DNA from 3 places in the Terrabacter sp. LjRoot27 genome. Region 2 is predicted to be linked to each of the others. Evidence: riboswitches for the same ligand, from Rfam matches in the RefSeq annotation. Region 2 holds a riboswitch; each other region holds the start of a gene.

Region 1 (2,255 bases), 310 kb from region 2:
CCGGGCGGTGAAGGTGCGTTGCGGGAGGGGTTGGCCGTCCCGGGACGGGGCGAGCACGGCCTGTGCGACGGTGGTGACGTCGGCGTCGGGCAGCAACGCGGTGTCGGAGGCGACCTGCAGCGCGCGGTGCAGCGACAGCCGCCCGGCTCGCAGCGCGTTCAGGACGACTCGGTGCCGGCGGGGTGCGGTGGCCAGGGTGAGCCGGCGGGCGACCTCCCCGGTCCCGACGCCGGTCGCGAGCGCGATCTCCTCGGTGACGACCCGCTCGGGAGAGACCCGCGAGGACGCCCGGGCGGCGGCACCGGCGGGCAGGGCCTGGATCTGCTGGGCCTCGATGGTGGCCAGTGCGCCGTACGCGGCGAGCAGGTCGGCCTCGAGGCGGGCCTTGGCGACCTCGAGCGCCTGGATCTCGGCGAGCACCCGCTCCCCGGCCCGCGCCAGCCCCTCGAGCGCCGCCGCCGCTCGGGCCCGCCCGCGCCCCGCGCGCAGCTGCGTGAGGACCGGGTCGAGGACGGGGTCGAGGGTGCGCGCCCAGTGGTCCGGGTCGGAGGACCATCGGGCACGCAGCACCGGCCAGGGCCCTCCCGAGCGCACAGCGGAGGTCTCGGCCGGCGACGGGGTGAACGGCACGGTGACCCTCCTCTCGACGCTCGTTCCCTTCACTCGATTAGAACACGTGTTCGAAAGACTCGCAAGACCCGCTGGCTCATCTGTGGACAACGAACTCCTCTGCCCTGCAAGCGATCCCACCCGAGCCGGCACTTCCCAACACGCGCCAGGCGCCCACACCGGTGACGACGCGTCCACGATGAGGACACGCCCTCCCACGTGGCGGACACGCATACGTACACTCGCCGGTAGGTCATGAGCGCCAGCGACAAGCCCCGGCTCGCTGGCCGGCAACCCTCCAACCGCGGTGGGGTGCCCCGGGTGAGGACCTGGCCCGTCGACGCCACCCGGCGCGCGGGCAAGCGCGGAGAGCCTCTCTCCCGCACCGACCCGTCGGTGCACGGGGCCCGGTGACACGGGACCCCGGTCAGCGACACGACCCAGGAAGAGCAGGACGACCGATGACCGAGCCCAACTGGTCCTTCGAGACCAAGCAGATCCACGCCGGCCAGGCCCCCGACAGCGCCACCGGAGCCCGCGCGCTGCCGATCTACCAGACGACGAGCTACGTCTTCAACGACACCGACCACGCCGCGAACCTCTTCGGGCTCAAGGAGTTCGGCAACATCTACACCCGCTTGATGAACCCGACGACCGACGTCGTCGAGCAGCGCATCGCGGCGCTCGAGGGTGGCGTCGGCGCCCTGCTCGTCGCCTCGGGCCAGGCGGCCGAGACCCTCGCCGTGCTCAACATCGCGGAGGCCGGCGACCACGTCGTCGTCTCCCCCAGCCTCTACGGCGGCACCTTCAACCTCTTCAAGCACACGCTGCCCAAGTTCGGCATCGAGGTCGGCTTCGTCGAGGACCCGACGTCGATCGACTCGTGGCGCGCTGCCATCCGGCCCAACACGAAGCTCCTCTTCGGCGAGACCATCGCCAACCCCAAGAGCGAGATCCTCGACATCGAGGCCGTCGCGGCCCTCGCGCACGAGCACGGGGTCCCGCTCGTCGTCGACAACACCGTCGCGACGCCCTACCTCATCCGCCCGATCGAGTGGGGAGCCGACGTCGTCGTGCACTCCGCGACGAAGTACCTCGGCGGCCACGGCACCTCGATCGCCGGTGTCATCGTCGACGCGGGCACCTTCGACTTCGGAGCCGACCCGGAGAAGTTCCCCAACTACAACACGCCGGAGGAGAGCTACCACGGGCTCGTCTTCGCCCGCGACCTCGGCGTCGGCAGCCCCCTCGGGGCCAACCTCGCCTTCATCCTCAAGGCGCGCGTCCAGCTGCTGCGCGACCTCGGCCCCGCCGCGTCGCCCTTCAACGCGTTCCTCATCGCCCAGGGCATCGAGACGCTGTCGCTGCGCATCGAGCGCCACCTCGAGAACGCCCACAAGGTCGCAGCCTTCCTCCAAGGGCACGACCAGGTCGAGAAGGTCGTGTGGGCGTCCTTGCCGGACAGTCCTTTCCACGCCCTGGCGGAGAAGTACACGCCTCGCGGCGCGGGTGCCGTGCTCTCCTTCGAGATCGCGGGCGGCCTCGAGGCGGGCAAGAAGTTCGTCGAGGCGCTGACCCTGCACAGCCACGTCGCCAACATCGGTGACGTGCGCTCGCTCGTCATCCACCCCGCGTCGACGACGCAC
Region 2 (2,255 bases):
TCGTGCAGTCGGCGCGCACGCGCTCGAGGGCGGCCTCGAGACCGCCGCGGTCGCGCCCGACGTCGTGGGAGTTCATCGCCTCGGTCAGCACGACGTAGGAGTTCGCGTCGAAACGCCGGGCCAGCTTGCCTGCGTGGTGGTCGAGGTAGGACTCGACGGCGAACCGTCCGCGGTCACCCGCACGCAGCGGGTCCTCGCCGAGCTGGGCCTCGCGTCCGAAGCGCGAGCCGAGCTCGGTCTCGGTGCGGTAGGTGATGTGGGCGATGCGCCGGGCGAGGCCCAGGCCGGTGTCGGGACGCGCGTGGCCCTCGTAGTAGTCGCCCCCGGCGAAGTCCGGGTCGTTGCGGATCGCGAGCAGCTGCGGCTGGCACCAGGCGATCTGGTCGGCGGTGGCGTACGCGGTCGACGCGAGCACGATGCAGCGGTCGACGTCGTCGGGGTGCGACACGGCCCACTCCACCGCGCGCATCCCGCCCATCGACCCGCCGACGACGGCTGCGAGGCGGCGGATGCCGAGCCCGTCGAGGAGGCGGCGCTCGACGGCGACCTGGTCGCGGACCGTGACGTAGGGAAACCTGCTCCCCCACGGCCGACCGTCGGGTGCGGGGCTCGCGGGGCCGGTGCTGCCCTGGCAGCCGCCGAGGACGTTGGACGCGATGACGAACCATCGGTCGGGATCGACCGGGCCGCCGGGGCCGATGAGGGCGTTCCACCAGCCGGGCGAGGCGTGTCCGTCACCGGCCTCGCCGATGACGTGGCTGTCGCCGGTCAGTGCGTGCTCGACGAGGATGACGTTGTCGCCGGCGTCGTTGAGCCGGCCCCACGTCTCGTAGGCGATGCGGACGTCGGGCAGCATGCCCCCGCGCTCGAGCTCCACCTCGCCGATGTCGGCGAACTGGCGCCGACCGACGGGGTCCCCGTCGCGCCAGGCGCCGTCGGGCCGGCGCGGCCCCGGGGTCATCGGGTCGACGTGGCTCGTCGCTGCACGGGCGGGCGCTGCTGCTGCGTCGCCGGTCTGGCCGGTGCCAGCGGTCGCGAGCCGCGCGGGTCGGCGCGTGCTCTGCTTCCGGTGGGTGACGGTCATCGGGGTACTCCTCGGTCCTCGCGCTTGCGCACACCCGGGGACAGGTGCGGCCTGGTCCTCACCCGGGGCACCCCACCGCGAAGGAGGGTTGCCGACCAGCGAGCCGGGGCTTGTCGCTGGTACTCATGACCTGGTCCAACCATACGCGAGGCCTCCGCCCGACGAGATCGACCGGTCCACGACATGGACTCCCGCGCCGCGGACCCGCCACGCCGGAGCGCGGCTGGGTCAGGCACACCGGCGGGGCCGGAGGCCGTGGTCGAGCGCGGCTGGGTCAGGCACACCGGCGGGGCCGGAGGCCGTGGTCGAGCGCGTCTCGCACGAGCGTGCCCAGCGAGTGGTCCGGCTCGAGCGCCAGGGCGTGGTCGACCGCGACACCGGCACGCGCGCCGTCGCCGCACCACCAGGCGAGCGAGGCGACGACCGACAGCAGCGGAGCAGCGTGGGCCGCCGGGGTGAGGCGACACACCTGCTCGAGGCGCGACAGGAGCAACCGGGGCGTCGCGGCCCCGTCCCAGTCGTCCCAGCCGGGCTCGCCTGCCGGCCCGTCGATGCCGTCCCACGCCTCGCGCTCGACCCGCTCGAGCAGGCCGGCGAGCGCGTCGAGCGCGTCCAGCTCGTCCAGCTCGTCCATCTCCCCGAGCTCGTCTCGCTCGTCCAGTGCGCGGCGGGCCGCGAAAGCGTCACTCTCGGGCACCTCGTCACCCTCCTCGTCGGCGTGCTCGCTGCCGTCCCCACCGGGACCCGTCCCAGCCGCAGCGGCCTCGCGGGCCAGCAGCTCGCGCAGGGCGCGCAGGGCGTCACGGTCGGGGTCGGGCAGTCGGGCCCCGACGTCGGCGCCTACCCCGCGGCCTGTCGCCCCACCACCACCGGTCCGCCCGGACGGCCACGGGACGTCGTCGAGATCGCCCGAGGCCGGGGCCATGCGCACGTCCGGCCCGAGCAGGAGCTCGAGCAGCACGGCGACGTCGTCGGAGCAGGTGTCGGTCGGGAGCATGCCCGGGCACAGCCAGCTCATGAGGGCGTCACGGACCTCGCGGTCCCGCAGCGGTCCGACGAGGGACGGCAGCCAGTGCTCGACGCCGAAACCCTCGATCTCGCCGCGCAGCACCCCGCCCCAGGCCACGAGGGACTCGTTGACGAGGAACTGCCGGGGTGTCGGTTCGCCGCC
Region 3 (2,255 bases), 990 kb from region 2:
ATGGTGAAGGCCACGACGCCGACGCGGTCGCTGTCGTCGCCGAAGATCGAGAGGACCTCGACGCCTGCGACGTCGTCGAGGCCGGTGCGCAGCCGCTCGAGCAGGCGGGTCTCGTGCTCCTCGATCGCCTCGCGGTGGCGGCTGATCGTCGAGCACGCCGCGGCGAGCGCGATGGCGCCGATGACGTTGGGGCTGCCGCCCTCGTGGCGGGCCGGGCCGGTCGCCCACGTCGTGCCGTCCTCGGTCACCGAGCGCGTCGCGCCGCCGCCGAGCAGGTAGGGGTTGCCGGCGTCGAGCCAGTCGGAGCGCCCGGCGAGGACGCCTGCGCCGTAGGGGGCGTACGTCTTGTGCCCCGAGAACGCGACGTAGTCGGCGTCCCACGCGGCGAGGTCGATGGTGCGGTGCGCCGAGAGCTGGGCCGCGTCGACGGCGATCCGGGCTCCGTGCGCGTGGGCCAGCGCGGCGAAGCGCTCGACGGGCCAGACCTCACCCGTGACGTTCGAGGCGGCCGCGACGACGACGAGGCGGTGGCGCGACGGGTGGTCGGCCAGTGCCTCCTCGAGCAGGGCGTGCGCGTCCTCGACCGTCTGCGGGACGGGGAGGCGCACGGTGCGGAAGCGGCCCCACGGCAGCAGGGTCGAGTGGTGCTCGGTGCCGAAGACGAAGACCGTCGTGCGGCTCGGCAGCGCCTTGCTCAGCAGCGCCCAGGAGTCGGTCGTCGTCCGGGTGAAGACGACCGAGTCGCCCTCGCGCGCGCCGACGAAGGAGGCGACCTCCGCGCGGGCCTGCTCGTACCACGCGCTCGTCAGCCGCGAGGCGAAGCCGGCGCCCCGGTGGACGGAGGAGTAGGTCTCGAGGGCACGGTCGACGGCCCCCTTGACCGTCTCGAGCGCCGGCGTCGAGGCCGCGTGGTCGAGGTTGGCGTATGCCGTGTCGCCGTGCAGCGTGGGCACGCGCAGTCCCGCGCCGACGACGGTGGGCAGCGTGCGCGCCTCCGGCACGACGTGCAGGGCGCGGGTGCGCACGAGCGGTGCGGGGGAGCCTCCACAGAGGGAGGCGGCGGGGTGCGTCGAGGGAAGGACCGACATGGGAGTGCTCCTGGGTCATGGGACCCACCTCGTGCAGGTCCGCGCTTGCCGACCTCGAGGACGCATGCGGACCGAGGGCGGCCTGGTCGTCACCCGGAGCACCCCACCGCGGAGGAGGGTTGCTGGCCAGCGAGCCGGGGCTTGTCACTGGCACTCATGACCTGCGCAAGACCATAGGCGGGACGGTCGCCGGCTGTCCACCGGTCGCTCCCCGGGTGTCGCGATCTGAGACGCCGCCCGGCCCGAGGTGCGCCCGCGGCACCCGACGACGGTCCCCACGGTGCGCGGGAGGTGCGCCCACGGCACCCGACGACGGTCCCCACGGTGCGCGGGAGGTGCGCCCACGGCATACGAGAGCCCTGTGAGCCCTGGAGAGCGCTGTCCGACTGATCGGTCCTGTTGCGCGTGTGACGCGTGAGTTCATCGGTGCGTTGACGTACGGTGCCAGCATGGCGTCACGTCCGTCCACCAGCCAGCGCTCGAGCTCCGCCGCGGCCACCCGCGCCAAGGGATCCGCGGGCAGCGCCTCGTCACGCCCTCCGGCAGCACGCGGTGGTAGGCCGGCGCAGCGCAAGCCCGCTGCCCGCAAGCCCGCCGCCAAGACGGCGTCCAAGACCCGGGGCGGAGGCCTCCCCTTCCCGCTCGGCGCGATGCGCAACACGTGGATGGGGGTCTCGCACATGGCCGGGGGAGCGGTGCGCCGCGTCGGCCACAGCGCCGCCGACCTCGAGCCCGAGCACCGTCGCGACGGCATCGGCTTCGCCCTCATCGCGCTCGCCGTCGTCGTCGCCGCCCGTGAGTGGTGGGGCGTCTCCGGCACCTTCGGCCAGGTCGTGCACGCCGTCTTCGCCGGCACCTTCGGCCGCGTCGCGTACGCCGTCCCGCTCGTGCTGCTCGCGCTCGGCCTGCGCATGCTGCGCGCCCCCCAGGACGACGCGGCGACCAACCGCATCGTCGTCGGCACCATCGCCCTGACCTTCGCCGCGTGCGGTCTGTCGCACCTCGCCGACGGCATCCCCAACCCGCCCGACGGCGCCGACGGCATGCGCGCCGCCGGTGGCATCCTCGGCTTCCTCGCGTCGAGCCCCCTCGCGGCGGCCGTCTCGACCTACGGGGCGCTCGTCCTGCTCATCCTGCTCGGGCTCTTCGGCCTGCTCGTCATCACGG

The links. Region 2 has a riboswitch for S-adenosylmethionine ahead of metX (homoserine O-acetyltransferase MetX). Riboswitches for the same ligand answer to the same signal wherever they lie in the genome.
Region 1: another riboswitch for S-adenosylmethionine. It lies ahead of ACSQ2D_RS14365 (bifunctional o-acetylhomoserine/o-acetylserine sulfhydrylase); the one in region 2 lies ahead of metX (homoserine O-acetyltransferase MetX).
Region 3: another riboswitch for S-adenosylmethionine. It lies ahead of ACSQ2D_RS08325 (aminotransferase class V-fold PLP-dependent enzyme); the one in region 2 lies ahead of metX (homoserine O-acetyltransferase MetX).

What each region holds. Positions count from the first base shown of each region.
Region 1 covers NZ_CAXUSS020000001.1:3,087,954-3,090,208, forward strand. Annotated here, with positions in the region: gene ACSQ2D_RS14360 (HNH endonuclease signature motif containing protein) at 1-630, opposite strand, end outside; SAM riboswitch class IV at 861-980, shown strand; gene ACSQ2D_RS14365 (bifunctional o-acetylhomoserine/o-acetylserine sulfhydrylase) at 1,071-2,255, shown strand, end outside.
Region 2 covers NZ_CAXUSS020000001.1:2,776,093-2,778,347, forward strand. Annotated here, with positions in the region: gene metX (homoserine O-acetyltransferase MetX) at 1-1,084, opposite strand, end outside; SAM riboswitch class IV at 1,100-1,215, opposite strand; gene ACSQ2D_RS12965 (DUF4192 domain-containing protein) at 1,359-2,255, opposite strand, start outside.
Region 3 covers NZ_CAXUSS020000001.1:1,785,922-1,788,176, forward strand. Annotated here, with positions in the region: gene ACSQ2D_RS08325 (aminotransferase class V-fold PLP-dependent enzyme) at 1-1,088, opposite strand, end outside; SAM riboswitch class IV at 1,125-1,250, opposite strand; gene ACSQ2D_RS08330 (DNA translocase FtsK 4TM domain-containing protein) at 1,538-2,255, shown strand, end outside.